DNA from 2 places in the Streptococcus dentalis genome. Region 2 is predicted to be linked to the other one. Evidence: predicted binding sites of a transcription regulator. Region 2 holds the regulator's gene; the other holds the start of a gene.
What was found. Region 2 encodes CtsR, which represses protease genes until heat stress. Its sites were predicted from a motif close to TTGGTCAAAAAAGGTCAAANA; they were not measured.

Region 1: a site for CtsR is predicted at 11,092-11,112, ahead of SM121_RS04430 (ATP-dependent Clp protease proteolytic subunit). Genes of this name have one in related genera too.

What each region holds. Positions count from the first base shown of each region.
Region 1 is NZ_CP139418.1:923,341-938,889, reverse strand. It holds gene SM121_RS04495 (GNAT family N-acetyltransferase) at 1-343, opposite strand, end outside; gene rsmI (16S rRNA (cytidine(1402)-2'-O)-methyltransferase) at 361-1,218, opposite strand; gene yabA (DNA replication initiation control protein YabA) at 1,221-1,541, opposite strand; gene SM121_RS04480 (DNA polymerase III subunit delta') at 1,551-2,444, opposite strand; gene tmk (dTMP kinase) at 2,441-3,079, opposite strand; gene SM121_RS04470 (YitT family protein) at 3,229-4,116, shown strand; gene SM121_RS04465 (CBS domain-containing protein) at 4,399-5,055, opposite strand; gene SM121_RS04460 (ABC transporter ATP-binding protein) at 5,230-5,940, opposite strand; gene SM121_RS04455 (ABC transporter ATP-binding protein) at 5,940-6,704, opposite strand; gene SM121_RS04450 (branched-chain amino acid ABC transporter permease) at 6,704-7,651, opposite strand; gene SM121_RS04445 (branched-chain amino acid ABC transporter permease) at 7,655-8,524, opposite strand; gene SM121_RS04440 (ABC transporter substrate-binding protein) at 8,606-9,763, opposite strand; gene SM121_RS04435 (DUF2129 domain-containing protein) at 9,872-10,150, opposite strand; gene SM121_RS04430 (ATP-dependent Clp protease proteolytic subunit) at 10,428-11,018, opposite strand; gene upp (uracil phosphoribosyltransferase) at 11,147-11,776, opposite strand; gene mgtA (magnesium-translocating P-type ATPase) at 11,997-14,657, opposite strand; M-box (ykoK) riboswitch at 14,865-15,022, opposite strand; gene SM121_RS04415 (MalY/PatB family protein) at 15,058-15,549, opposite strand, start outside.
Region 2 is NZ_CP139418.1:546,962-562,510, reverse strand. It holds gene SM121_RS02835 (hypothetical protein) at 1-207, opposite strand, end outside; gene SM121_RS02830 (DUF4430 domain-containing protein) at 375-782, opposite strand; gene SM121_RS02825 (ECF transporter S component) at 760-1,248, opposite strand; gene SM121_RS02820 (ATP-dependent Clp protease ATP-binding subunit) at 1,258-3,687, opposite strand; gene SM121_RS02815 (CtsR family transcriptional regulator) at 3,688-4,152, opposite strand; gene SM121_RS02810 (alpha-L-fucosidase) at 4,688-6,895, opposite strand; gene SM121_RS09755 (YSIRK-type signal peptide-containing protein) at 6,971-7,084, opposite strand; gene SM121_RS09720 (LPXTG cell wall anchor domain-containing protein) at 7,188-7,736, opposite strand; gene SM121_RS02805 (Ig-like domain-containing protein) at 7,986-13,994, opposite strand; gene SM121_RS02800 (Dps family protein) at 14,211-14,732, opposite strand; gene SM121_RS02795 (COG2426 family protein) at 14,901-15,371, shown strand.

The sequences.
Region 1 (15,549 bases), 380 kb from region 2:
AACCTTGAAGGAAGGTCTGAGCCACCCCTTTGCCAGCAGCTTCTTTGGCTACAGCGACACGGTGAAAAGTGACATACATATAGTTGTCATGCTCCCACTTGCCATCGTAAATCTCATTATAGGCCGCTTCATTTCCCTTGTGGACGGCTGCATAGGCGACAACTTCCTGATCTTCAACGGCCACATAGCCACGACTTTCTAGAATATCCTCAAAAATGATCTCTTCATTTGGATAACCATCCTGCCACTGGTCGACCTGTCTTTGAGCCAGGCTTTCCTTGGCATCTTGGATGATTTCCATAATTCGCTTGATCTCATTGGGATAAGCCATTCTAATTTCCATCCTGCTTCCAACCTTTCCTAGTCTTGATGGTAACGAGCATAGAGCTCACTCTTTTGCAGGCCGTATTGTTTGGCGACCTGTTTAATTGCTTGATTTTTCTTCATACCCTCTTGGACCAAGGTGTCGATCTCTTGGATCAAGTCGACCTCTTCTAGGTCTAGCTCTTCTTCCTTGGCTCCTTCGACAATCAAGAGGCATTCCCCTTTGAGAGGATTTTCTTCAAGAAATGCGACTAACTCAGAAATACTGCCACGAGTATATTCCTCGTAGATCTTGGTCAATTCACGAACCAGGACGACAGGACGATCCCCATAGACAGCCAACATATTCTCTAAGGTTGCCTTCACTCGATGGGGCGATTCATAAAAGATCTGGGTCTCAGGATAGGCCACTTTTTCTTGGAAAAAGGCCTTCTGTTGCCCCTCTTTGCGAGGCAGAAATCCATAAAAAATATGAGGTTGAGGGGCTAGGCCACTGGCAATCAAACCCGTTATACCCGCACTAGGACCAGGCACAGCTACGACAGGAATCTCGCGTTCAATCGCTGCCTTGACCAAATCATGACCGGGGTCAGAGATACTAGGAAGTCCTGCATCTGAGACTTGCGCCACATCCTTTCCAGATTCTAAATGGGCGATCAGATCAGGAATTTTCTCCATGGCATTGTGCTCATGAAAGCTAGTCTGGGGAGTGGTAATCTCAAAATGCTTGAGCAAGAGGCCTGTATTTCTAGTATCCTCAGCTGCGATCAAGTCCACATCCTTTAAGGTCTGGACCATGCGGTAACTCATATCCTCCCGATTGCCGATCGGTGTTGGGACCAGGTAAAGCACCCCTGTTTTCTTTTCCCCTTTAAAACTTCGTTGGATCTGCATGCTTACTCCCTAAATAACAACTCGTCACAAAACATACACTCTTCATCATTCTCACGGCGTTGACCATAGGAATAAGTGCAAATATGAAAACCGTCGTTATAAATGCGTTGCAAATTTTCACGGCCATGGTGTTGGGACTTTGCGGATGAAGTCTTCTCAACTTCCCCCAAACGTTCTCTCAATTTATCATTTTCTAAGCGAAGAGCTGTATTTTCTTCGATGACTTGTTTCAAATTTTTCTTAATGGCTTCGACTTCAGCCAAGGTGACCAACAAATTCTGAGAAAAGCCGTCTAAAGCATCAAATAATTCTTTTTTATTCATTCTGACTCCTTAACTTTCTAAGCTCAAAACCATATATTCTAGAGCATTTTGAAAAGAAACATTGGCCTTCCACATGGTGCGAGCAAGACTCAATTTCTCAAGCAACTGCTGGGATCTACTCAAGCGCAACTGCTCTTCTAAAGCCAACTCCATCAAACGAAAGGCCTGGCTTTGTTTTTCCTTATCATCTGCTAGGCTCACTAAACGGGTCACTTCCAAATAAGCACGATTCAAATTGGATTGACAACGTTCGATGAACTGATCACAAACTTTTGCCAGTTCAAAAAACGTTGCATTCTTTTTTTGTTGCTCTGCCTCTTCGAGACTAAAACTAAATCGAGCTACTAAATTTGCCTGAGATTTGATCAAGCCTTCTTTTTCTAACAGTTCGGTTAGGTAGGCTTGCTTTTTAGGAAAATGGACCTGCTGGGCCCGACTCTTGATAGTCGGTAAGATCAAGTTTTCATCGGAAGTCAACAAGAAGAGATAGATCTCACTCTGGGGCTCTTCCATGACTTTTAAGAGAGAGTTGGCCGCATTGGTATGCATCTTATCCGCATCTTGGACGATAAAGACCTGCCGACTTCCTTCAAACCCTGATTGAGAAAAGTCTTGAACGAGCGAGCGAATGCGGTCAGTCTTAATGATCTGGTTGACTGGACGCACGATTTTCACGTCTGAGAATTCTTCTTCTTCAATCAAGCGGCAGGAACGGCATTTGCCACAAGGCCAGACTCCCTGCAAATCTTCGCAAAATTGACTTTGAGCTAGCAAGAGGGCCATCTCAAAACTGGCAAAAGAACCCGTAAAGAGATAAGCATGACTGAGCTGTTTGTGTTCTAAGATCTGGGTGAAACGCTCCACCAATTCTGGCTGGAGCTGTTGGATCTCTTCTAGCTTCATTTCAATATCCCCAAGCGATTTTCTAAAACAGCCAAGACATCCGCAAAGACTGCTTCAAAGGATTGACTGGCATCGATTTTCACGATGCGCTCTGGCTCCTTTTCATACAAGGCCAAATAACCTTGTCTGACTTTTTGGTGAAGCTCCAAACCTTCCAAATCCAAACGATTGACTTCCCGCTCTTGGTTTTTCGCAATTCGAGCGAGCCCTTCTTCGACATCCAGATCAAAGTAAAGGGTGAGATCTGGTTTAAGACCATCTGTCGCGAATTGATTGAGCCATTCGATATCTTCCACACTCAGACCGCGACCATACCCTTGATAAGCCACCGAGCTATCAATAAAGCGGTCCATCAAGACGATTTTCCCAGCTGCAAGGGCCGGCAAGACGCGTTCCACCAAATGCTGCCGGCGACTGGCAATATAAAGTAACAACTCGGTCTTAGCATCCATACGAGTATGGTCTGGATCTAAAATGACTTGGCGGATCTTTTCTGCGATGTCTACACCGCCTGGTTCACGGGTTGTAATAAAAGGAATTCCTTTTTCTTCAAGTAGAGGCAAAACGGCTTCTAGGACCGATGATTTCCCCGCTCCTTCTGGACCTTCAAATGAAATTAATGTACCGTTTACCATAGTATCCTCTTTCTGTTTTTCTTCTTTTTATTTTACCAAAAATAAGGGTAAAAATCTTGTATTTTAGGAGAGAAAATTTTTCAAAGTCATTTTCATTTTTTCACTTTTTTGTTACAATGTTCTTATAAAGTTTTAGGAGACAACCTATCATGTTTAAATTTAAAGATATTCTGGCTATCATCTTGGGGGCCGGCATTTTTTCGTTTGGGATCTATTTTTTAGTCATTCCCTTTCACTTCTATGAAGGAGGAGCGACAGGGATTACCTTGATCACCTTTTACCTCTTCAAAATCCCCGTATCCATCATGAACTTGCTGATCAATATCCCTCTCTTCGTTCTGGCTTGGAAACTGCTGGGCAAGAAATCTCTTTATCTGAGCTTACTGGGGACTTTCTCGGTTTCGGCATGGATGGCGATTTTTGAAGCCATGCCTCTAAGCCACCACTACCATCACTTTATTTTTACAGCCTTTAAAGGAGATATTCTGCTTGCCTGTATCGCCTCAGGGGTTGTCCTTGGTTTAGGTCTAGGGATCATCTTCAATGCCGGTGGAACTACTGGAGGAACTGATATCCTCGCTCGCATCTTTAATAAATACACTTCCCTCAGCATGGGAAAGCTCATGTTGATTGTAGATGCCATTGTTCTGACAACTGTGGTCATTGTCTTCCAAGATGTCCGTACAGCGATGTACACCCTCTTCTTTATCCTGATTGACACCCTTGTGATCGACTTGATTGGAGAAGGTGGTTTTGCTGGAAAAGGCTTCCTTATCGTTACATCTAAACCAGAAGAAATTGCCCAAAAAGTATCTGACGATCTGGGTCGCGGGATTACCTTTATCCGCGGGATGGGCTATTACAGCCGTAAGGACCTGGATATCGTCTACTGTGTCGTTTCACGGAATGAGATGAAACAAATGAAAGACATCATCAATCAGATCGATCCATTCGCCTTCATCACCATTTCTGAAGCCCATGAAATTCTCGGCGAAGGCTTTACTTTAGATAAAGAAAAACAACCCATTAACCGTTAATAGAAATAAGGCTAGATTTTCATCTAGCTTTTTTTCTATTTACTATTTTCCTTAGGTGAGTACGGACGTCAGCGAACTTTCACAAAGTTCCATGACTAATTTTTGAGCCTAATGTCTCAAAAATTCCGAGAGCATGAAACAAGTATGTTTCATGCTCTTTTCTCACGGCGGAAAGTCTTAGAATACACGTCATGATTAATAAAATCATAATTATTTTTATAGAATTTATTAGGTTACCTTATACAAAAATCAGACTGGATTGTCATCCAGCCTGATTTTTTATTAAATTGCTTTTGCGGTTGTTCGAGTGATCTCGTCGACTTTCAAACCGTTGGCTTCAAATTTACTACGGATTCCTTCTAGATCTGTCACCCCATCAATTTGGACTTCGATAACCACACGGTCGTCTTTGGTTGGAATATTGACTGTATTGGCGATGTTATACCCTTCTTCTACAATCAAGTGAATGATTTGTTCTAGAACACCAACCTTATCTTCTGTAACAAAGCGAACACGAACTCCTTCTTCTCCATAACCGGATACTTCAAGGAAGGCACGGAAAATATCACGGTCTGTGATGACACCAGATACCTGCTCATTGTCCACGACTGGAAGAATTCCCACCTTGTTCTTATACATGAGGTAGGTCGCATCTTCTAAGCTAGCAAATTTAGAGACAGTGATGACATCGCGAAGCATGACATCTTTAACCTTGGTCTTGTTCAACAGATAGTTCATCTCGAAAATAGACAAGCTTGTTGCTTTAGATGGACTTGCTTCTGCAATCGTACCTTCTGTCACCAAACCAACCAATTTATCATTTTCAATGACTGGCAAACGGTGCAAACCTTGTTCGCGCATCAAATCTGCCGCATGGGCAATTGTAGTATCTGGACTAATGTAAACCACTTTACGTGTCATAAAATCTTTAACAGCCATAACAAGTTCTCCTATGCTTTTATTAGTTTTATTATACTTGATTTTAAGAATGATTTCAAACGCTTTCAGCAGTTTTCTCTTGTTTTCAAAATTTAGAAAAATCAAACAAGAGGGATGAAAAAAGAAAGGTCTTCAGGACCTTTCTTTTTAATATTCTAGTGAACTTTAGAAATCTTATCCACCAAGGTAGGCCTTGCGGACTTCTTCTGAGGCTAAGAGTTCTTTTCCTGTTCCGGTAAGAACGACTTTCCCTGTTTCCAAAACATAACCGCGGTCTGCGATAGCAAGGGCCTTATTGGCATTTTGCTCGATCAAGAGAACAGTTGTTCCTTGTTTTTGGATATCTTGGATGATATCAAAGATTTCTTGCATAAAGATTGGAGCCAATCCCATAGAAGGTTCATCCAGAAGCAAGAGTTTTGGCGTTGACATAAGTGCACGACCCATTGCCAGCATTTGTTGTTCCCCACCAGATAGGGTTGCTGCATCTTGGTTCTTCCGTTCTTCCAAACGTGGGAAACGGGAGAAGACTTTCTTCAAGTTAGCTTGATTTTCTTCTCGATCTTTCTTCAAGAAAGCTCCCATCTCCAAGTTTTCCATAACAGTTAAGCCTGGAAAGACGTGGCGGCCTTCTGGAACTTGAGAGAGTCCGGCTGCTACAATCTTTTGAGCAGGAACCTTTTGAATCTCCTGTCCCAAAAACTCGATTTTCCCAGCACTTGGACGCACCAAACCTGAAATGGTACGAAGAATAGATGTTTTCCCAGCACCGTTAGCACCGATAAGAGAAACAACTTCCCCTTCGTTTACCTCGAAACTGACATCACGGACAGCCTGGATCATGCCATAGTGTACAGAAAGATTTTCAACTTTTAACATAGACATTAGGCTTCACCTCCTAGATAGGCTTCGATTACGCGTTTGTTGGTCTTGATTTCATCTGGCGTCCCATGGGCAATCAAGCGACCATATTCCAATACATAAATCCGTTCTGTTACTTCCATAACCAAGCTCATATCGTGCTCGATCAGCATGATCGTAATATTAAATTCTTTTTGAATGCGACGGATCAATTGGGTCAATTCTGCTGTTTCTTGAGGGTTCATCCCTGCAGCAGGCTCATCCAAGAAGAGGATTTTTGGCTCTGTAGCAAGGGCACGAACGATCTCCAAGTGACGTTGTTGTCCGTAAGCTAAGTTTTTGGCCAAGGTATCTGCTTCTTTTTCCAAACCAAAAATCGCTAACAATTCAAGGGCTTTCGCTTTCAAAGCTTCTTCATTCTTGTAATAGCTTGGCAAGCGGAAAAGACTCGCAAAGACATGTGGTTTGTGGTGATTGGCAAAGGCAATCAAGACATTATCCAAAACGCTCAAATCTTTAAAGAGACGAATATTTTGGAAAGTCCGTCCCAGACCACCTGCAGCGATTTTATAAGGTGCTTTACCATTTAGGAGCTGACCATCTAAGGTAATGGTCCCTTCACTTGGTTCATATACCCCTGTTAGGAGGTTGAAGAGGGTTGTTTTACCGGCACCGTTGGGTCCGATCAACCCAACCAATTCCCCTTCATTGAGTTCCATGGTCACATCCCCAACGGCTGTCAAACCACCAAAGTTTTTTGTTAAATTTTTTACTTCAAGAAGTGCCATTAGTTAGCCTCCTTTTTTGAGAGTAGTTTTTTCAAGCTGAATTCCCATGTTCCAAGAAGACCACCTGGACGGAAGATCATCACGAGAATCAAAGCCAATGAGTAAATGATCATACGGACACTTGAGAAGTCTTGAAGCACCATGTTCAAGATACCCAAGACGATGGCTGCTACAACTGTTCCTGACATTGATCCTAAACCACCAAACACGACAATGATCAAGACATTAATGGTATTGGTGAAAGAGTAATCTTTAGGAACAACAGAGCCAATAAAGCCGGCTTGGAGAGATCCAGCAATCGCCGCTGTGATCGCACCAAATACAAAGGCGATGACTTTGACCTTGGTCGTATTGATCCCAACAGATTCTGCCGCGATTTCATCTTCACGAACAGAAAGGGTAGAGCGTCCAATTGGACTGCGTAAGAAGTTAATCGTAAAGATCGTTGTAATTACAACAAAGAGGTAAACCAATTGCCAAGTTGTAAAGGCCGGCAAACCAAGGATCCCAGCGGCACCATTTGTTAGAGTACCACCATTGACGATCAAGATCCGGATGATTTCAGAAACCCCAAGTGTCGCAATCGCGAGGTAGTCCCCTTTCAAACGAAGGGTTGGAACCCCAACGATCAAGGCAACGACACCAGCAATCAAAGCACCTAAAACCATCGCACCAAAGAAGGCCCCGTAGGTTGGTGATTTGGAACCGAGAATGGCTGCAGAATAGGCACCAATCGCCATAAATCCGGCATGCCCAAGTGAGAATTGACCTGAGAAACCAACGATGAGGTTCAAGCCAACTGCAAGGATAATATTAATTCCGATTTGTTCTAAAATTTGGATATAGAAGAGATTGAGCACACCCGCTGCAACCAAGACTTGGATCAAGGCAAAACCTGCGACCAAAAGACCAAGCCAGACTAAATTCACTTTTAAATTTTGTTTCATGGCTTACACCTTCTCTTTCACATTTTTACCGAGGATACCTGCTGGACGGATGAGCAAGATCACAATCAAGATGGCATACACAATGGCATCACGGAAGTCTGAAAGACCGATCGCTGTAGCGAAGGTTTCCAACAAACCGATGACAAATCCACCTAGGGCAGCACCTGGAATGATTCCGATCCCTCCAAGAACGGCTGCGACAAAGGCTTTGATCCCTGGTGTCATCCCCATCAAAGGCTCGATCGAGTTGTAATACAAACCGATCAAAACACCACCAGCACCTGCCAAGGCTGATCCCAAAGCAAAGGTAAAGCTGATCGTACGGTTTACGTTAATCCCCATCAATTGAGCCGCATCGCTATCAACAGATACAGCCCGCATGGCTTTCCCCATCTTTGTCTTTTGGATAATAAATTGAAGAGCGACCATCAAGAAAACAGACACTCCCAAGATCATCAACTGAATGTTGGAGATGGAAATCGGACCGAAGTTGTAACGAACCGTGTGAATAACTTGAGGGAAGGAACGGGTATTGGCACCTACGAAGAAGACCATCCCATATTCGAGCAAGAAGGAGACACCGATGGCTGTGATCAAGGCAGCAATCCGAGTCGAATGACGAAGCGGACGATAAGCCAGGTATTCAATCACAACCCCTAAAATAGCTGTCCCAACCATGGCTAGAAGCAAGGCTACAAAGAAGTTCACTTTCCATGAATTCAATAAGAAATACCCCATAAAGGCACCTACCATGTAGATATCCCCATGGGCAAAGTTGATCAATTTGATAATTCCATACACCATGGTATAACCAAGGGCCAAGAGTGCATAGACACTTCCCAAGATTAGACCGTTCACTAATTGCTGGAGCATTTGAACCATCCTTTCTAACAATAAAGAGCGAGGCCAGGAATTTTTATTCTCCCAGCCTCTTGTACAAACAACAAATGATAATTATGGTTTAACAGACTCAACAGATTTGACTTTACCATCTTTCAAGCCAATCATAAGAGCTGATTTAACCGGATTGTGGTTCTTGTCGATTGACATTGTACCAGTCACACCTTCCAAGTCTTTCAACTTCGCAAGGTTGTCTTTTAATTCGACAGAGTTCTTAGCACCTTTAGATGCTTCTGCAACCATGTAAACTGAGTCATAAGCCAAAGCTGCGAACATTGAAGGTTCTTCGTCGTATTTCGCTTTGTATGCTTCTACGAATTTCTTAGCTTTATCAGTCATTTCACCTTCAGTAGAGAATCCAGCTACGTAGTAGATATCAGTAGCTGCAGCAGGTGTTGCTTGTTCAACGAATTTAGCATCGCTAAATCCATCCCCACCAATGATTGGTTGTTTGATTCCCATACCACGTGCTTGGTTTACGATTTTACCAGTTTCAGTGTAGTACCCTGGAAGGACAATCGCATCGAAGTCTTTGTCTTTGATTTTTGTAAGAGCAGCTTGGAAGTCTGTATCCTTAGATTGGAATGTTTCTGTTGCTACGATTTCACCTTTGTAAGATTTCTTGAAGGCTTCAGCAATCCCTTTCGCATAGTCAGATGAGTTATCGTAGTAAAGAACGACTTTCTTCGCTTTCAAGTTATCCGTTGTATATTTAGCAATGATTTTTCCTTGGAAACTATCGATGAAGGTTGCACGGAAGAGGTAATCTTGACCTTTTGTCAAATCATCTTGAGTTGCAGATGGTGTAACCAATGGAACACCTGCTTTACCAGCATTGGCAACGGCTGCTGCAGTAGCACCTGAAGTTGCAAGTCCTACAAGAGCGTTCACTTTTGATTGAGTGACAAGGTTTGTAGTGACTGTAGCTGCTTCAGCTGTTTCAGATTTGTTATCTTTATCTGTGACAACAATCTTCTTACCGTCAGCTCCACCCTTAGCGTTGATTTCATCAACGGCCAATTGAGCACCTTTTTGTTCAGCACTACCGTAGGCTGCTACTTCACCAGTTTTTTCAAAGTTAAAACCGACTTTTAGTTCCTTGCCGATTTCGTTACCAGTTGTGTTTGAACCTGAAGTAGAAACTTCACCACAAGCAGCAAGAAGAGCGACACTTGCAATGGTTAAAAATGAAAGAGCAAATTTTTTCTTCATTAGTAATGATCTCCTTAAATGAATCTTAAAATAAATACATTAAGAATATACCGAATTATCTGACAATTGTCAATAAAAAAAGCGCAATCCATCAAATGATTGCGTTTTCTAACCTTCTGTGACCAAAGATGGGATCTCCAATCGTTGCAAACTCCCCACAAAATCTGTATCTAAATCTTTAAGATGGCAAGGCAAGACCTTTTTGACATAACGTTCTTTCTTTAAGTCTTCCATGACTTGATCGGCCTTGTCACTGTCCACATACAATTGGACATAACGGCATTTCTTAGAATGGTACAAAACATCTCCGACAGATTGTAATTTTTTCCCGTCTCGATTGTAATACAATTTAACAATTAAGCCTGTTCTTTCTTGTTTCTCAAACATAGTCAATCCCTTTCTCGTTCTGTTACTAGTATATCAAATTTCAAGAAAAAGAACTACTCTTTTATGAGAGCAAAAAAGAGAGTGGGACAGAAATCGGTAATTCGTTAGAATTCGATTTCGTCGTCCCACCTCCGCACAGTTGAGTAGGGCTGTAAAAGCTGATGAAATCAGCGTAGTAGAGCCCACTCAACCACTGCGTTTTGCTCGACAATCCAAAAATAATTGAGAGGCTAGGACTTTTGTCCCAGCCTCTTGACGGACCTTCCCACAGGATGGTTTAGCCCAATTTATTATTGGCCATGATTTCATCAATAAAGCCATATTCAAGTGTTTCTTGTGCGCTCATCCAATTGTCACGCTCCGCATCAGCATGCACTTTTTTAATGGATTGACCTGAATTTTCCGCAAGGATTTTTTCCAAGTTATTCCGTGTTTTGAGCAAGTGTTCTGCTGCAATCGCCATATCGGTTTGTTGGGTACCACCACCAGTACCACCCATTGGTTGGTGAATCATATACTCGGCGTTTGGCAACATGAAGCGTTTGCCCTTCGCACCGCTTGAAGCGATAATAGTTCCCATAGAAGCAGCCATCCCCATAACAATGGTTTGGACATCTGACTTGATAAAGTTCATAGTATCTACAATGGCAAGACCTGCTGAGACAGAGCCCCCTGGGGTATTGATATACATATAGATATCTTTTGTATTATCTTGGGCATCCAAGAAGAGCAATTGAGCGATAATGGAGTTAGCCATTTGGTCCTCAACTGGTCCTGTTACCATGATAATTCGATCTTTCAACAGACGGGAATAAATATCGTAAGAACGTTCTCCACGACTGGTTTGTTCAATAACTACTGGAATCATCTATTCTTCTCCTTTAGTATCCATTCATTCTCACAATTCGTGAGGTTCAAAGTATATGTGCTATTATAAACCAATGGTCAAAAAAGGTCAAATCTTAAGCACCTTTCGGACGAATCATGAATGGTTTCTTATTTGGTACCGAATAAACGGTCACCTGCATCCCCAAGACCAGGAACAATATAGCCATGTTCATTCAAATGATCATCGAGGGCTGCTGTAAAGATATCAACATCTGGGTGAGCTTCTTGAAGAGCTTTCACCCCTTCTGGCGCTGATACCAAGCAGACAAATTTGATATGGCTAGCACCACGTTTTTTCAAGGAATCAATCGCCAGAATAGCGGATCCACCCGTAGCAAGCATAGGGTCTACTACAAAGATACGACGTTGATCAATATCTTCTGGCAATTTCACCAAGTATTCAACTGGTTTCAAGGTTTCTTCATCACGGTACATCCCGATATGGCCAACCTTAGCAGCTGGTACCAAACTCAAGAGACCATCAACCATCCCAATCCCTGCACGAAGAATTGGGACAATAGCCAATTTCTTACCCGCGATTTGTTTTTGAACGGTTTTGGTAATAGGAGTTTCAATTTCAACATCCTCAAGAGGCAATTCACGCAACACTTCGTAGCCCATCAACATAGCAATCTCATCTACCAATTCACGAAAGGCCTTCGTAGAGGTATCTGTACGACGAAGAATAGATAATTTGTGTTGAATCAGTGGATGTGTAATAACTTCTAGTTTTCCCATTTTTGAGATCCTTCTTTCTAAGCTGTTATTATTCAAAAAAGAGCTATGATAAAAGTGGAGTCAAGCTCTACTCTTTCTTTCAGTCCCTCTTTAATACTCACAGCACATGGAAATCTTCATTTCCAACTTTACATTCGTCTTATTATACCAAATTTTACAAAAAAAAGAGAGCCCTTACACTTAATTTTTTAAGTTCGGACTCACTCTTTCTATCAATCAATTATAACCATTCTTTGTATTTCTTAATATAGATACGTTTGACAACCGTCACACTCAGCATATAGAGGACGATAATCGCAAACAATAGAACAAAGTACAATCCATTTAGTTGGCTCAACTTCAAGATAGAAGCCAAAGGACTATATGGAAGGGAGGTTACAAAGAAGGCCGCTGCTAGAGTCGTCACCACGACTGAGAAGGCTGGACGACTTTGGATAAATGGCAGTTTTGGTGAACGCAACATATGGATAACCATGGTTTGAGACCACATAGATTCGATAAACCATCCAGTTTGGAACACCATGATAAAGGCTGCTGCATCTGCTGCTCCATGGTTGTAGCCATGACCTAAAATCATAGGAACAACAAGGAAGTAAAGAAGCATGTAGGTAATAATATCAAATACTGATGAAATTGGACCGATCCAGGCCATAAAACGCATGATAGAGTTTGCTTCCCAGATACGAGGTTTCTTGAGGAATTCCTTGTCGACATTGTCAAAAGGAAGGGCGATACAAGAAAGATCATAGATAAGATTGAGCACAATTAAATGAACAGGAGCCATCGGAAGGAAAGGCAAAAAGATGCTGGCAAAGAGAAGAGAAAAGATGTTCCCGAAGTTAGAAGAGACCGTCATCTTGATGTACTTGGTCATATTGGCATAGACCTTGCGGCCTTCAACCAAACCTTTTTCAAGGACCATCAAGTCCTTATCTAGAAGGATGACATCTGCCGTTTCTTTGGCAATATCAACAGCTGTATCCACGGAGATCCCAACGTCTGAGACCTTCATAGATGGAGCATCGTTAATCCCATCTCCCATGTAACCAACCTTGTGGCCATTGTTCTTGAGGCTGAGGATGATCCGCGCTTTTTGATCTGGTGATAATTTGGCAAAGACCGTTGTTGTTTCCACAACTTGTGCTAACTCTTGGTCAGTCATCGTATCGATTTCGCTTCCCAAAAGAATCCGCTCGACATCTAGTCCTACTTTTTCACAGACAGCTTGGGTGACCTTTTCATTGTCCCCAGTTAAGATCTTGGTGGTTACGCCATATTCTGCAAGAGCTTTGATAGCGGGAGCTGCAGAAGGTTTTGGTGGATCAAGAAAGGCAAGGTAACCGGTTAGGATCATGTCTCCTTCATCTTCAACACTAAAGATGTCATTTTCGTCCAAGTCAGTTTTGTAGCTGACTCCCAAAACACGAAGACCTTGTTCATTTAATTGAGCAACTTCAGCGAGGACCTCTTGACGGACTTCATCTGTCAGTCGTTTAATCTCTCCCTTGTACTCAACATAAGTCGATACAGAAAGCATTTCTTCCAAGGCACCCTTGGTCACCATGCTGACCACACCGTCTTCGTCTTTGACAATGACACTCATGCGACGACGTTCAAAATCAAAGGGCAATTCATCAATCTTATGGAAGGTTTGATCCAGATCGCGAACAATCTCATGTTTCTTGGCTTCTTTCTGGGTTCGATTGATAATCGCCCGGTCCATCAAATTTTTTAGCCCGGTTTGGAAATAGGAATTCAAGTAAGCCCGACGAAGAACTGATAGATCCAATTCGCCATGGATATCAAGCGGATACTCCAAAACGATTTCATCTTGGGTCAAGGTACCTGTCTTATCTGTACACAAAATATCAATAGCCCCAAGGTCTTGGATGGCATTGAGTTTTTTGATAACGACTTTTTCCTTGGCCATGATGATGGAGCCCTTAGCTAGACTCGCGGTAATAATCATCGGCAACATTTCAGGAGTCAAACCAACCCCAACGCTGAGGGCAAAGACACCCGCTTCTAACCAGTCACCATCTGTGAGGCCATTGATCACAAAGACAACGGGCACCATCACTAACATGAGCCGAATCAAGAGCCAAGAGATGGTATTCATTTCTCTCTCAAATGAGGTTGGTTCGTCATAGGTGTTGATGGTTTGCTCAATAGCTCCCATCATGGTTTCATCCCCCACGACCAAGACCAAAGCTGTCGCCCGTCCGGAGATGACATTGGTTCCCATAAAGGCCAAGCTCTCACTCTCCAAGAGACTCTCTAGATTTTGACTGTCGGCTTTTCTGAGACAAACCTTTTCAACAGCATCACTTTCCCCTGTGAGACCAGATTGTTGGACAAAGAAGTCACGGGAATCGATCAAGACCACATCAGCTGGAATCATATCGCCGGCACTCAGTTTGATCACATCTCCTGCGACGATTTCATCGATCGGAATTTCTTGTTCTGATCCATCACGAAGAACGGTCGCTGTATTGACAATCATACGTGATAAGTTGCTAGCTGCTTTGTCGCTCCGCAATTCTTGAATGAAGCGGATACCACCAGAGATCAAGACCAAGGTCACAATGATGATGGAGGTCGTTGGATCCTGTTCACCTGGTTTTGCTAGCCAGACATTAGTGATGAAGGAAACCAGCGCAATGACCAACAAAATCACCGTAAAAGGATTGATAATCGATTCATAGATCTTTTTGATCATGGAATCTTCTTGACCTTTTGTGATGACATTTTCGCCATAAATATCGCGGTTTTCTTCTACTTGATCGTCAACTAGACCAAGGGCACTGGTTTTGTAGGTGGCAAAGGTGCTTTCAAGTGGTTCTTGAAGAGCAGCAATGAGTCTTTCTTTATTTGTTTGCATTGGTATCTCCTTTTTCAATCAGGAGCCAATCACTTTTGGAGTCCCTATGACACAAATCAGCGATTGGCTGGTTCGGTGCGGTTCGGGATGATCGTCGATTTGTATCATAGCTCTCTCCTTTCTCTCTTCTTGGTAAGGCATAAAAAAGAGTCCTACCCTCGATCGGTAGGACTCATGAAACTCGTCATTTATTTTTCAATCAAAACTCTCAAAAAACTGACCGTCCAAGCTTTAGCTCCACAAGGCAATGAAATGAGCTTAGTCTTGACCTTTGCGATCAGGACTGTTGACCAACGAGTAGTGTCTCCACTGCTTTGCGGTAGTCATCCGTATCCTTGTGGTAGCCTCACCTACCGTATTTCGAGTTTATTGTACTCCTTCACTTACAGAAAGTCAACACTTATTTGTGAAAAGTTTCCACCAAGCGTTTGGTGATTTCTTCAATGAGGGTGAAGGGAGCTGCCACATTGAGGCGGGCATGCAAGTTTCCTTCTTTTCCAAAATCTGTTCCACGGTTCAAAATCAATTTGGCTTGGTCATGAATTTTAGCATGCAGCTCATCATCGGTATAAGGATAGGCTGAAAAGTCCAACCAAAGAAGATAGGTGCCTTGGGGTTTCATGACACGAATTTTGGTCTTTTCATGCAATTCATCTACCACATAGTCGATGTGTTTTTCAAAGACTTGCTTGAGCTCTGTCAACCAAGGTTTACCATGGCGATAAGCCGCTTCTGTTGCAATATAGCCCAAGCCTGAGATTTCATGTTGGTTATTGGCCAATTGCCGTTGTTTAAAAGCCGTACGAAGCTTTGGATTTTCAATGACCACATAGGAATTTTTTGTTCCTGCAATATTGAAAGTCTTAGTTGCACTGGTTAAGATCAAGCTGAA
Region 2 (15,549 bases):
TGATTTGCTATCAGAGGACGAAGAGGCAATCGGATCCTTACTAGTAATTACTTTTTTCTTAGAAGAGGAGCTGGTTTGTTTGACTTGACTGGTCTTTGAACTGCTTGCTTCTGAAGTTTTTTCTTCTTTATTCCCGCCACAAGCTCCTAGGAAAAGAGTAGCTGTCAGAGCCAGGGCTGCTAAGGAAATGATTTTTTTGTTTTTCATAACAGAACCTCTATTTGTAATATTTGTAATATTTTGTAACACTATTGTAACACTGCTGTGTGAGGCTGTCAATAGTTTCTCAAATAAAAAAGTGAAAGTTGTAAGAAGTTTTAGGTAAGTTCCTACACTTTAGCAGAAAATAAGTCGGACAAACTGTCCAGCTTTTCTTATTTATACACTTCTTGATAGAATTCGATCTTGTCTCCTTTTTTAACGGTGGTTTCAGTGGCACCTTTTGGAGCCATTTCACCATTGATCTTGTACATCCAGTAAAGGCCTTTGGATTCATCTTGGCTGTGACCGTCAATCGAGGTGATCAGGCCATTTTTTTCTTCAATCTTGTAGTTGGCTTTGAGCACTTTCATAAGGTTGCTCTCTTCTGCCACTTTCAAGGTTTTTGATTGCGCTTTCTGACCTTCTGGCGTCACACTAATCGTAATCGAAATTTCGTTTTTCTTGGCAACTTCTTTGCTAGAAGCAGTTGTTTGATTGTTTGTACTATGAGACGGAGCGCAACTCGCTAAAAGAAGAGCTGCAAGTAAGGTCATCAAGCTAGAAATGGTTTTTTTCAACATAAAATCTCCTAAAGATTTGATAGATAATGGGATAGAAAATGATCGTCGATAGAGCATGGGCAAGGTTAAAACTAAAACCATTGACCAAAGCATAGGTCCACCAAGGAATATGGTACATCAAGGCATAAACACTATCGATCAAGACCCCATAAGCAAAGGACAGTAGGCCCACAAAAAGGACCTGAAGGACAAAAGGCAACCACTTGTAACTGATGCGCCAAATGACCATCAAACAGCCAAAGGCGACAATCTGAAAGAACACAATCAGGCTCATCCCCAGGAAAAAGGCGGAGACAGACATGGTGATCATCATCACAAGAAAAGCAAAGCTATACCCTTCAAACATCACCAATAGAAAAAAGATGGCCGAAATAGGTTGGACATTTGGAAAAGGGGCAAAAGCCTGACGTAGAGCGACACAAAGGGCCGCCAAAAGCGAAATACGGGTTAATCGCTGAAGCGTCATGACGTCCTCCTAGACAATCTCAAACTTGATCGTTCCAGCTGTCGTTCCAACCTTGATCGTTTGCCCTTCTTGGGCTTGCCCTTTCAGCAATAGCTCTGCTAGTTGATCCTCCACTTCGGTCTGCAAGACACGACGGAGTGGGCGAGCTCCCATTTCTGGATCGTACCCTTTGGTTGCTAGCAACTTGAGCGCTGAAGGCTGGAATTTGAGGGTCATGCCTTGTTCAGCCAAGGTCGCGATGAGCGGTTTGACCATGACTTTCACCACCTGCTGCATGTCCTCGCTTGAGAGACTATGGAAGACCACCTTTTCATCAATCCGGTTGATAAACTCTGGACGATAGGTCTTCTTCAACTCTTCAAACATGCGTTTTTCCATATTGGCTTGGTCAAAGCGAATATCTTTGGCACCAAAGCCAACGGTCTTATCATCCCGAAGGGCTGTTGCTCCCAGGTTTGAGGTCATGATGATAATGGTATTGGAGAAGTCAATCTTCCGGCCTTTGCTATCGGTTAAGACTCCGTCATCCAAGACTTGCAAAAGGACATTGAAAATATCTGGGTGGGCTTTTTCCACCTCATCAAATAAGAGAACTGAATATGGTTTGTTGCGGACTTTCTCGGTCAACTCGCCTCCTTCTTCGTAGCCCACATAGCCTGGAGGAGCTCCGTTGAGGCGACTGGCCGCGAATTTTTCCATGTACTCACTCATATCAAAACGGATGAGGGCCGATTCATCATCAAACAGAACTTCCGCCAAAGCTTTGGCTAACTCTGTTTTTCCGACACCGGTAGGTCCTAGGAACATGAAAGAACCGATCGGACGTTTATTGCTACGGATACCTGATTGATTGCGTCGAATAGCCCGACTGATACTTGAAACGGCTTGGTCTTGACCAATCACGCGCTTGTGCAATTCTGCTTCTAAGTTTAGGTACTTCTTGGCATCGGTTTGGGTCAGTTTTTGAGTTGGAATACCAGATAATTGGCTCAAGGTCACCAAGACATCTTGGTCAGTGACTTCTTTTTTGTAGACAATGGGAGCGGCCTCTACTTCTAAGAGCTGGGTTGCTTTCTTCCACTTGCCATCCATCAAGGCCCGATCCAAGGCGGTCAACTCTTCTTTTACGTGACCATTGGAATCTCGGTTTTGTACAGTAGCTGCCGCTTCATCCAAGAGATCAATGGCTGAATCTGGCAATTGACGGCTGGTCAAATAGCGGTGGGCATATTTGACAGCTGTTTCGATCGCTTCATCGGTAATGGTCACATGATGGTGGTCCTGGTAGGTCTCTTTCAAGCCTTGGAGAATTTGGATGCTATCTGCAACACTTGGCTCTTCAATGGTGACTTTCGCAAAACGCCGAGAAAGGGCTGCATCTTTTTCGATATGCTTTTGGTACTCATCTTGTGTCGTTGCTCCAACTGTACGCAAGGTTCCTCGTGCCAGGGCTGGTTTTAGAATATTGGCTGCGTCTAAGGTCGAATCAATACCGGATCCTGACCCCATAATGGTATGCAGTTCATCGATAAAGAGAATCACGTGACCGTCTTCTTCGATGTCCTGGATGATATTGTTCATCCGTTCTTCAAAGTCCCCACGGAAGCGCGTCCCTGCAACGACATTCATGAGATCCAATTCAAGAACACGCATCTGTGCGATTTCAGCTGGAACATTGCCACTAGCGGCCCGCTGGGCCAGACCTAATGCAAGGGCGGTTTTTCCGACCCCTGCCTCTCCCACCAATACAGGATTGTTCTTCGTCTTGCGGCTGAGGATTTGGATCATGCGTGAAATCTCTGCATCCCGACCAATCACAGGCTCAAGCTGGCCTGCACGCGCCATTTCCGTCAAATCACGGGTATAATCTTCAAGACCTCCACTGGTGCTTGGGGGCATGCCCATCATATTTCCCATGGTTTGGCGGTTAGGATTTTGGGCCCGATAAAGGCTCCGAATGGCTTTGATATCATTCTTGTCCCAGCCTGCCTTGTCTTCTAAATTCTTGCGAAGAGAGGCAATAGGAACTCCCTTGTCTTGCTCTGTAAAGGCAAAGCCGGCAAACTCCATGACTTGGCTCGCTAAGGTCCCACGGTCTGCTAGAAGAGAGAGGAGCACATGCTCTGTTCCCAAGGTCTTGGCATGAAGAACCTGGGCAATCTCCCTTGCGTGCTTCATAATGGCTTCCATCCGATAAGAAAATGGGAAGATTTCATACCGATTGTCGCTTTGAAAAGCTTGGCCTGTAATATGCTCCGCTGCATCCTGAAACTCATCGATCTGCATAGGATAATCGTTCAGTACAGAACCTGCCACGCTATAGGGATTATTGGCCATAGCCGTCAAGAGATGCCAAGTATCTAAGGTGTTCCCCTGATAGTGCCCTGCTAGTATTTGGGCCGCTTCTATACTTTCTAACAGTGCTGTTGAATAGTTCATCTAGTCGGTATTTCCTTTTCTATCTACTTGTTGAATGATTTTTTTCAGCATCGTTGCTCGTAGGATGAGAGCATCTCGACCTAGGACCTCATCGGAGGTTGTCGCAAGCAAGAGCTGAGCCTCACGTTTTGTCAATAATTTTTCTTCATAGAGCATCTGGAGGATATCATTAAAGACCTGCTGGCTGATGGCCTCTCCAATATTGGCTGCCAAGCCTTGGAGCATCTGATGGTGATCTGAAAACTGGACCTTGCCAATGCGGATATAGCCACCCCCACCGCGCTTACTTTCTACAATATACCCTCGGCTTTCGGTAAAGCGGGTCTTAATGACATAGTTAATCTGACTGGGTACAACCTGAAAGACATCGGCTAACTCACTTCTTTTGAGCTCTGCCATGCCAGCTTGAGCCAGCAAGGCCTTGATATAAGCTTCAATGCTATCAGATGTGTTCTTATTTGCCATGATACTCCTTTCTGACTTGTTTTTTTCTAGATGGATGCTCTGCTCTTTGGTCCATAAAAAATGGCCTTGGAGTGTTCCTTCTCATCATTGACCTTATTTGACTATTATACAATTTTTACGGCTGTAAATAAAGCAAAGACTCTATGGAAATAGGAATCTCTTAAGGAAAGGAGAAAAATAAGGGAGTAGGAAAGAACTCCTAAAATTGAAAACGGTTGAAAAAGTTCCCAAAACCTTTTCAATTTTCCCACCCTACATAACTTCAACAGTCTGAGAGACTGTTGAAGATTGAGAATGAAGAAAATATTGTTTCCGCCACCATAGGTCGTCTTTGGAACTTGGAAGGTGTACATAAACTTAGGAAACTTGCTTCGCAAGCCCTATCTGCCACCTCATAAGCAGTACTTTGAGCACTCAATCATTGCGTCATACAGTTATTTCTATCAAACAGTGAAGGCTGGACAGTTTTTGTCCAGCCTTCACTATCATGCATTTTCGGTTCTTGGTCATCCACTGCTTTGCGATTTTTTGGCAGCTAGTCCTCGTTCATCACTTGGACTGTCAGATCTGGAATAAAACCGACCAGGCTTCCCTGATCTGGATGCAACAATTTGACCTTAAAGTCATAGACATCGTTCGCTTTTCCAACAAAATCAAGGGTTGGGACTTGGACTGTTTTTTCCGTTTCGCCATCTGCGAACTCAAGGGTGACGTTGGTATCTTTGTAGACCTTGCCATGAACCCCTGTTCCTGGTTCTGTGATCAATTTAAGACTAGCACTTCCTTTAGAGCCACCTTTTCTCTTGACGACGACTTGCGCTGGGTCGCCTTTTTTAACAGCTAGGGTTGGCTGAGCAAACTCAAAGAGACCCTTTTCTTGGTTATTGAGGGCATAAATCCCTTCCGTTGCGATCGCATCTCCCTTGCTATTGACCAAGGTCAAGGTGTGAGATCCTACTGCCAAGTCCGGTGTTTCATAGACCTTTTGGCTACGTTTGCGGGTTGGGCTTTGGGTATTGACCGTCGCTAGCTTTTGGCCATCGACATAGATATCCATTTCCCCATGACCAGGGTCGACAGTTGCGACCACATAGGCCTTGGTGCCCTCAAACTGATAGGTTACGGAAGCTCCCTTTTCCTTGGTCCACATAGAGGTGCCTCGAACGCCTTCTCCCTCTTCATTCCATTGGCCATTGGCCCGCTCAGCTGTCCGGTCAGAATAATAGGTCAAACCAAGCGGATAGCCATCGGTTTCTTCAATGCTAGCTGGCGTCTTATAGACAGAGACTCCGTTCAAGATTGGAGTAGCTTGGGCATCGGTGATGGACACCCGGATATAGCGACTATCAACCGGTTGCCCTTTGATCAAACGGCGGTATCCTACGGTTGAGCCAGCCCCATAAGGAACCCATTGGCCATTCACTGCCACATCAATGGTGAAAGCAGAAATCCGTTGGCCTTTCTCGATCGTTTCCTTGAGCTCTACTACATCAAAATGTTGCTCTTTTCCAAGGTCGAGCACGAAAGAGCCGGTCTTAGCATCATCGGCAGGTGCCCAACTGGTCTTTTCATCGCCATCTGTCAAATGGCTAGCTGCGTAATGCGAATTGCGCCGTGTCGAGTCAGCTTCTACCAAAGCGCCCGCCGCATAGTCCACGCTGTAGAGTTGATCCAAAGTCTGGCGGAATTCTTTCAAACGAGCCACATCGGCGTCCTCAAACTTCCCATCTTGATTGGGTGGAATATTGAGCAAGAGTGGCGTCCCACGACCGACAGATTTGAAGTAAATGTCCATCAATTCACGCAGGGACTTAGGCTCTTGATTGTCATGGTAGAACCAGCCAGAGCGAATGGAAACATCCGCTTCTCCAACTGAGTATTGTTTCCCTTCTGGATCTCCATGGTTGAGATAGCTATTGGATGGATTGTTGCGAATCTTATCCGGATTGACCTTATGCCAAACTGGATCTCCAGCAATTCCCTTTTCATTTCCTATCCAGCGAACATTGGTGGGCTCAGCTGAGAAGATAGCAATATCCCCTTGGGCTTTACGGATGGCGTCAAACCACTTATCGAAGGTATAGGTTACTTTTTGAGCCCCATCGCCACGCGCTCCATCCATCCAGACTTCAACAAATTTGCCTTTGTTTCCATATTTAGGATTTTCAAGGATTTCTTTGAGCTGGTTGAGATAGTATTCGTTGTATTGGTCCTCTGTATCCACATGGTAGAGCGGGCTGTGAGCATCCCAAGGGGAGAGGTAGACCCCCATATCCATGTCATACTTGCTAGCAGAAGCCGAAACTTCGGCTAGGATATCGCCTTTTCCTTCCTTCCAACCACTTTTGGCAATGGTATGGTCGGTGTATTTAGAAGGGTACAAGAGGAAACCATCGTGGTGCTTGACGACCATGATGGTCCGTTTGAAGCCAGCGTCTTTCAGGGTTTTGATCCACTGATCGGTATCCAGATGCTCTGGATAGAAATAATAAGGGTCTTCTTGCCCATCTCCCCACTCACGATCGTAGTAGGTGTTCATCCCAAAGTGGATGAAGGCTGCCAGTTCTCCGCGATGGTATTGCATTTGGGCCTTGCTAGGAAGCGGACCGTAATCCGCAATCTCAGACTCCTCATCTAGAGAAGCGACTGGTTGGGTTGCTTCTGTCCCTTGGCCAACTGTGCGATTTTCTTTCTCACTAGTAGCTGGTGAGGGCTGTTCTGATTCTTCTTGGTGCTCGTTCATAGTTTTCTCCTCCTTTCCTTGATGATCGACATCGCTCGTTTCAACCCGTTCTTCACGTGGTTCACTATTCTCAGCTTATTCCTCTGCGTAACTGGTAGTGACACCTAAAAAACAAGTCGCTACGACTACCGAGCAGACGCCTACTGAGAGTTTACGAATGCCAATCTTATCAAATAATCTTTTTCTCATATTCTATTCCTTTATGTCACCAGGTAAAGAGGGTGGGGCTTCCCCATCCTCCTTCTTTTACCTGTGAACTTTTCACCGTTTTTTGCTAGTTTCTCTAGCTGTTTTACTTGGCCTTATTGGCTCTTTTTTTCTGATCGTCCAGCACAGCACTGGCAAGGCCCGCCGCTAGGATTCCAGCAACGAGGCTTGCGACACTTTCTTCCGTTCCCGTATTTGGTAATCTACCTTCGGAAACTGGAGCAGCTGAAACTGCTGGTGTTTGAGCTGTTTTCTCGACTTCCTTCCCTACTGCATCCGTCCCTTCCTGGCGTACCGCTTTGACCTCAAGAGATGTTTGAGGAGTTGCGGTAGCTACTGGTCCTTCTGAGACATGAGGACGCTCTGGGTCCGGAAGCGGTTGTGGATCTGGTTGTGGCTCTGGCTGTGGCTCTGGTTGTGGAGTGTCTGGAAGTACTTCTTTTGTGCCCACCTCTGTGATTTCTGCCACTGGATCTAGCTCTACAAAGGCATCCAGTTCCTTCCGGCTTTCCACACCATTTTCTTGAGAGACTTCCACCAAGCGCAATTTGCGGCCTTTTTGACCTTCTTGAACCACACGTTTCTCACCTTTTGGAAGTTCCACATTTGGACGTTCTAAGCGTTCAAAGTCCATCTCTTCTGGCTCAATCACCAACTCTGGTTTGGTATGGACCAGATTCTTAACTCCTTCTTCAGGAATGGCCGAGCCTGTAGGTGCTTTTGCGGATAGAGAAAGTTGATATACTTTTTCAAGCTTGCCATCTTCTGAGACAACCTTGACAAGAACCGGAGCATTGGCACTTTTAGCATCGATGACCGTAACGGCTGTTCCATTCTTGCCTTGTGCTGAAACGATTGGACGGTCTCCCTCATACTCTAGATGCTAATCTGTCACATCCGGTTTAAAACCTTCTAGGTCTTTGCCATTCACTTGGATCGTGACATCAGTTGTTGCCTGGGCCTCTTCTGTTGGGGCATAGGCACTCAATTCAACGATTCCAATTCCTTTTAGATGTTCATCACGGACCATTCTTAAACGGATGGCTTTGGTTCTGGTTTCGTTGAAGCTGAGGTTAGAGATATAACCAGGTTCAAAGGCATAATCCAAACTATACGGGATTTCTTCCCAGTTAGAGGCCTGGTTAAATGGATGATCTGGAAGATTTTTCAGATTGCCATAATCATCTGGGACATCAAAGTCTGGACCAATGTAGCGTTCAAGAACCGTTTTCGTTGGCAGACCTGTTTCCTGATCTGCAAAAAAGTCGACCGCTACTTTATTGACCAAGCGCTCTGTTACTTGACCATTTTTCTTGAAGATGAGACCAGCAAACACTTCTGTTTGATCCGGCTCTCTCTTCCAGTTGGTCCAACGGTAGTACTCGTTGTAGCCACCATCATTGATGTAATCGATATAGTCGATTTGATTTGGATCGAGATCGTTTGTTTCACTAGCAAATGCTCTGGTATCCTCTGCATTGTAGTCACGGTTCACAGATAGGATTTCTCCTGTCTTTTCGGACACACGGAGGGTCAGCTGAGCTGTCAAATCATAGCCGAGGACCTTTCCTTCTAACGTGAAGCTGCCTTCATGAGAAAGTGCATCAGCTGGGATAGCCTGCCAGTCCACCGTAAGTTCCTTGCGTTCGTAACCTGTGTCCCCTTTGAAGTAGACACCTATGGTAGATGGTAGAACCAGATCTTGACCGACTTTCACAAAGCGGCTACCTGCTTCCACTGCTACTGGAGCAGCTTGTTTCAGTTTTTCTGCATCGCTTGTGAGATGGAGGCGGTATTCTTGTAAGATGGTGCCGTCTTCCGCTTTATGGATGACACGGATTGGCTCCCCTTCATGGACGCTTGGGACAACCGTTGCAAGGCCGTGATGGCTGGCTGTCGCTTCCACTTGTGGATAAGCCCGATCACGCGCATCGATGTAGTAATCGGTCACACTTGGGTTGACACCTGGCAATACATCGCCATTGACGCGAATGGTCACCTGGCTCTTTTCTTCTGCCGCAACCTTATTGGCAAAGATCTGAATCTCTGAAATAGAGCTTCCACGTTTGCCTTCTGGCGTCTTCATACGGATACGAACAGCATAGGTGTAGACTTTATCAAAACTGAAATGATTCATCTTACCAGCTGCTACCGGTTCTTCAACGGTTAGGTTGCTGACTTCTTTCCAGTTAGCTGGATTGTTAAATGGATGGTCTGTTTCGTCTTTAACACGATTTGGATTGTTTGGAACCGTTGGGATTTGTTCCCCTGTATAGTACTCAATCACATACTCACTTGGAGCGCCAACGCCGTGGTCTTCATGGAAACCAACATGGAGGTTGTCCACTGCTCGCTTAGTCAAGATACCAGAATCCCCAAACAAGATACCGACAGAATCTTCCGCATTATCACGGCCCCAGTTGGTCCAACGGTTAGCTGGAGCATCGGTAAAGGAGATGACCTTATCATTGACCTTAGCAACTGGATCCGCATCGTTAGAGTCACTTGCAAAGGCGAGTGGCAAGACTGATCCTGTCCATTGCTCTGCTACATTGGCTCCCTTGACTGTGGTGCTAGAAACACGAATATGAAGACGGGTTGGAAGGTTGGTTCCTTCTACACGACCGGCTAGGACAACTTCTCCTTCTTGGGCCAAGAGTTGCGGATCGACCGCATCCCAGGCCACCTTGGCAGCATAGGTCTTGCCATTGGAGTGATAAGTCCGCACGCTTTCTGGAAGGGCTGGTTTTTCACCAACTGGCGTTGTCGTGCTGACTTCTTCTACAGCGATAATGCCTTCAACCGTTACTTGAGCTTGGGCTTCTTTTTCCACACCCTCTACATGACCTGTGACTGTAAAGCTATGATAATCCTTGACTTGATCTGCGGTTACGGCATCCCAGGTCACACGTTTTTCTTTCGGGAATCCCTTATCATACTCGACCAAGACGGTCTCTGGAAGAGCTGGCAAAACGTTTCGATCGGTGCTGATCCGTACAGGACGCACCTTGACAACTGTCTTTTCTTCTGGATTTGGCGTGATGGTAAAGGTTAATTCCCCTGTTTGTCCTTGGAAGCTAGCTTGTAAATGAATCAATCCTGCTTCCCGTAGTTCCAAACCTTTCTTGCTTGCGACCGCTTTTCCTTGACTACCAGCTCTTGTCTTCACATCGATTTGATCTGCTTTGAAACTTGCCTGGCTACCATCTTGGTAATGGGCAATGACTTCAAGTGGTACCGTTTGGTCTTCCTTGAGTTCCTGTCCTTCTGGCAGACGCAATTCTAGGCGCTGGATCTGTGGACTTTCTTCTTGGAATTGGACCACATAGGTCTGGACAGCTCCCGTATCCTGAGCAGCCACAAAGATTTGAGCCTTCAAACCATTTTCGCGGCTAGCTTGTAGGACCGTCACTTGGGCATTTTCTGCACTTGCTGTGACTTGACCAGGCTCTTGCCCATAAGCCAGCGGACGGAAAATAGTATGATTGCCACTACCAAATTTTGGAAGGGCTACCCCATCTAGCTGCACAGTTGGTTTCTTAGCCTTGCTGACTGTTCCACCTGCAACCACTAGCGTCGCTTGGACGGCTTCCCCATTGCCTAGGAGACCTGTCGCCTTCAAGCGAGCACCTGGTGTGGACAACTGATCTTCTTGACCAGCTTCCAAGGTCCATTGATCAACTTCATAGCTAACTGTTCGGCCATCTGTGAAGACCAATTGCACAGTCTTATCCACTGTCGCTAGATCTGCTCCCTGTGGGATTTGTTTGATAACTGGAAGGACTTGCTCCACACCGATCACATCGACCAGAGCTTCGACCGTCCGTCCTTGAACATGACCTGTCACCCGGACTTGGCCAGCACGACTATAGTCTGCTGCATCCCATTCAACGGCTTCTTCTTGGGCCTTGCCATCACTATAAACAACAGATACGTGACTTGGAAGTTCAGGATTTTGTCCCAAGTACACTTGAGTTCGAACCGGTTCGACTCCCAAGACAGAGCGTTCTTCCTGGTCCTTCTTACCAGTAAAGAGGCTGACTTGGTCTGACTGCAAGCGGTCTGAGTCTGCATACAGGGTAAAGGCACCTGCTTGCTCCGTTGATTTGACAATGACAACCCCTTTGCCGTTAAAGGCCCGACGTTGCCATGAGCCATCTTCCTGCGCTTTGTAGCGTTCCCGGCTGGCTTGTTCCCCATTATCGACACCGACAATTTGACCTTGTCCATGCAGATGGAAATGCACCAAGTTATTGGCAGTTGGGACCACACGACCTTCTTCATCGACGATTTCATAGGTAATATAGGTCAAATCCTTGCCGTCTGCTGCAATGGCGTGTTCTTCTTTCAACAGACGAACACCGGCTGGCTTCCCAGCTGTTTTAATCTGATCGCGGGCAATCACTTCTCCTGCTTCGTTGCGGGCAATAGCTTCCACCTTGCCTGGTACATAAGGGACTAACCACTCTAGATAGAGTTCATCCGGATTTGCCCCTTCTTGGTAGGTCCGGCCATCTGCTGTGGTCTTCTTAGTAAAGGTCTTGACTCCTTGTGATTTCCCATTGACAATCAATTCCACACTGCGGGCATTGGAGAAGGCACGAACAGGGATCCGTCCTTCTTCATCCATGACACGATTGGCTAATTCTGGATTGTCCCAGTTCCAATGTGGTAAGAGATGCACCATTGGATGTTTCTCAGCCGATACCCATTGACTTTGGTAAAGGTAAAAATCATTCTTTAGAAGGCCGGCAGTATCTACAATACCGAAATAAGAACTTTTCACAGGTGTATCATTTTGGTTGTGCCATGGGGTTGGCTCACCGATATAGTCCGTACCGGTCCAGATAAATTGTCCTGCATAGCCGGCATGATCACGGTCAAAGGTCCAAGAGGCGGTTGCTGTCCGACCCCAACCAACCCGGTCATTGCCGTAGTCTGATTGTTCATAATGGCGGTCTTCTTGGTTGCTGCCGACCCATTCTCTTTCAGGATGATAGTATGAGCCCCGTGTCCGCGTTGCAGAAGAGGTTTCTGATCCATAAATGAGCCAGTTTGGATGTTTGGCCCGTAAGCTTTCATAGTTGGCTTCTGAATAGTTAAATCCAACCGCATCGAGCTCTGCTGCTACCTTTTCATGGCCTCCTGATCCATCACCAAAGCGGAATTTATCAGCTCCCATAGTGACATAGCGGGTTGCATCCACGTCTTTGATGGTCTTGACCAACCGACGAACAGTTGCGACAGATTTGTCTGATCCATCTGCTTCACCGACTTCGTTACCGATTGACCACATGACAATAGCTGGATTGTTCTTGCCCCGCTCTACCATGGTCCGTAGATCGTAATCTGACCAAGTATCCCCCTTACGAGCTTCTGGGTGAGTGGCATCTTTTTCAAAGAAACGACCGTAATCGTATTGTTTCTTGCCACCATACCAGGTATCAAAAGCTTCTTCTTGGACCATCAAGCCCAACTCAGCTGCAATTTTTAAGGTTTGTTCACTGGCTGGGTTGTGGGTCGTCCGGATCGCATTGACTCCCATGTCCTTCATCTGTTTGAGACGACGGTATTCAGCCTTGTAATTTTCCTCAGCTCCAAGAGCCCCGTGGTCATGGTGAAGGGATACCCCGTGGAATTTCGTCGCCACCCCATTCAGGAAGAAGCCACCTTCTGGCGTCCAGTTGAGATAGCGATAACCAAAGCGTTCCTTTTGCACATCGACCAACTGCGAATCCCGATAAACACGCGTATACAAGGTATAGAGAGCTGGATGATCCGTTTTCACATCCCAGAGGGTTGGTTTTTCAACATGGAGGGTTTGAGATAGGTTGATTTCTTGACCTGCTAGAACAGCTTGTGCTTCACTGCGTGTTTTTTCGCTCACCACTTGGCCATTTTGATCGACAATTTCATATTCCACATAAATACTATGGACTTGATCATCCTGGTTGACAATGCGACTCTTCACCACTGTATCCACTGCCCCATCTTGCTGTTTCTCCAACTGAGGGGTCGTAATCGTAGTCCCATACTGCGCTAAATGAACCTTGTCCATCACACTCAGCTTAACATCCCGGTAAATCCCGCTACCAGAATACCAACGGCTACTTGGTTGTTGATTGACCACATGAACGGCGATGGTATTCTCGCTTCCATCCGCATTCAAATAAGGAGTAATATCATAAGAAAAGGCATTGTAGCCATTTGGATAATGACCGACGAATTGTCCGTTTACATAGACTTTGGAATCCATGTAAACCCCGCCAAATTCCAAGCGGACCTTCTTATCTAGATCTTTATCGTCCAAACGGAAGGTCTTTCGATACCAAGCATCCCCTCCGTTTAATTGCCCCCCTTCATTTTGAGCAGGAGAGTTGTGATCGAAATCAAAGAAAATAGACCAGTCATGAGGAAGATCTAATTTTTTCCAATCCTTGACATCCACTTGACGCCCTTCTGCACCAGGAGCCGCATTTAATTTAAAATACCAATCTTTATTAAAATCACGTTCTCGATCTTGCACAATATCCTCCGCTACACGATTTTGATCTGGAGCAGCTGTTGCTTCCGTTCCTGTACCACGCTCAGATGAAACTGAAACGGGCTGGCCTTCGTCTTGAGGCGCTGGCTTTTCCTCAGCTCTGGTAGGGGTGATGACAGCTGGAGCTTCTGAAACCCTTGCAACAGCTTCAGGAACTTTCGTTTCTGAGTTTCCCGTCACAACACCTGGTGCCTCCATTGAAGTCGGCTCACTTTCGAGGGCTGGCTTTTCTTCCGCATGGACCCTTGAAAGACCCAAGGCAGAAATCCCAATCACAACAGAACAAGCTCCAACTGAGAGCTTACGAATACTAAAAACAGGACGCTTTTCAAAAAAAGACTTTCCCATAAAAACCTCCTCTTAGGATTAACCATTCAATTTGTAAGCGCTTTCTTATACCTGCGAACGCTTACAGAAAATCACATATTAACTATACCAAAAAAATAGGAGCGATAGGCCTCGATTTCGCTCCAACTATAGTTAGATTAAGAACTCCTTTAATTAGTGGAAATCTCCTACGAAGCAAAAAAATAGAAGCCAACGGCTTCTATTTTTTTTATGATCTTATAATCCTGGTTCTTGACCAAGTTCAGCAGCCACCATCCAAATGTTCTTTTCAAGTTCTGCTTTAGCCCCAACAAAGATATCGTTGGTTACATCGTCGCCTTCAGCGTCAGTAACATCCAAAGCTTTTTGGTAAAGGCCGTCAAGGTAATGGAAGATTTCAAGAACACGAGTCAAGCTTTCTTCTACATTTTTTGTAAATGTTCCACGGCGTTCCTCAATATTGCTGTGTTCCAAAAATTCAGTCATGCTAGAATATGGCGCACCACCAAGAGTGATCAAGCGTTCGCTCACTTCATCCAAGGTTGCATCCAAACTGTCCATGTATTCGTCCATTTTTGGATGCCAGACCATAAAGCCACGTCCACGCATGTACCAGTGTACTTGGTGAAGAGCAATGTGAGCCACGTAGAGATCTGCTACCACTTGGTTCAAGAGGGCTTTTGTTTCTGGAAGAGTTTCTTTATTAGAAGGCGCAAAAGTTGCTACATCAGTAGCTGCTTCATGTTTCATAGTTGTCATGTTATTTCTCCTTTTTATAATGATTCTAATTAACTATGTCTTTATTATATGCTTCCTCCATCAGAAAGTCAAGATAAAAGATTTAAAAAGATCATTCCAAAGCTGGAATTGTTGCCAATTAGAAGAAGATACGATAGAATAAAGAAGACTAATCGAAAGGCATTACCAATGAAATATATATTTACCTTCCTGATCTCTATGGTTCCTCTCGTTGAGTTGCGTGGAGCCATCCCTTTTGCCATTGCAAATGGCATTCCCTTATGGACAGCACTCCTGATCGGAGTGATCGGAAATCTTCTCCCCGTCCCTCTGATCTTCTTTTTCGCCCGCCATATTCTCACCTGGGGCGCAAAAAAACCAGTCATCGGAGGTTTTTTTAGCTGGTGTCTAAATAAGGGGCATAGAGGCGGACAAAAATTAGAGAAAGCTGCGGGAGATAAAGGTATTTTCTGGGCCTTGTTGCTTTTCGTTGGAATTCCTCTTCCCGGAACTGGAGCCTGGACTGGTGCCCTTGCTGCTTCCATCCTTGACTGGGACTTCAAACGCAGTAGTCTTGCTGTCATGCTAGGGGTAATCCTAGCCGGCCTCATCATGGGAACCCTTTCCCTACTTTTAGGAATCGATACCTTCGCACATTAAGCAAAAGACTGAAGCAACGGCTTCAGTTTTTACTTACAAAAAAGAAGTTTCCGTTCCTCTAAGAGTATAGACAAACTGTTTTTTTCAAATCTAATAAATTCTATAAAACAAAAAAATTTATTTATTAGAATTACTCAGTCATCTACTAAAACTTTCCGCTGTGAGAAAAGTGCTAGAA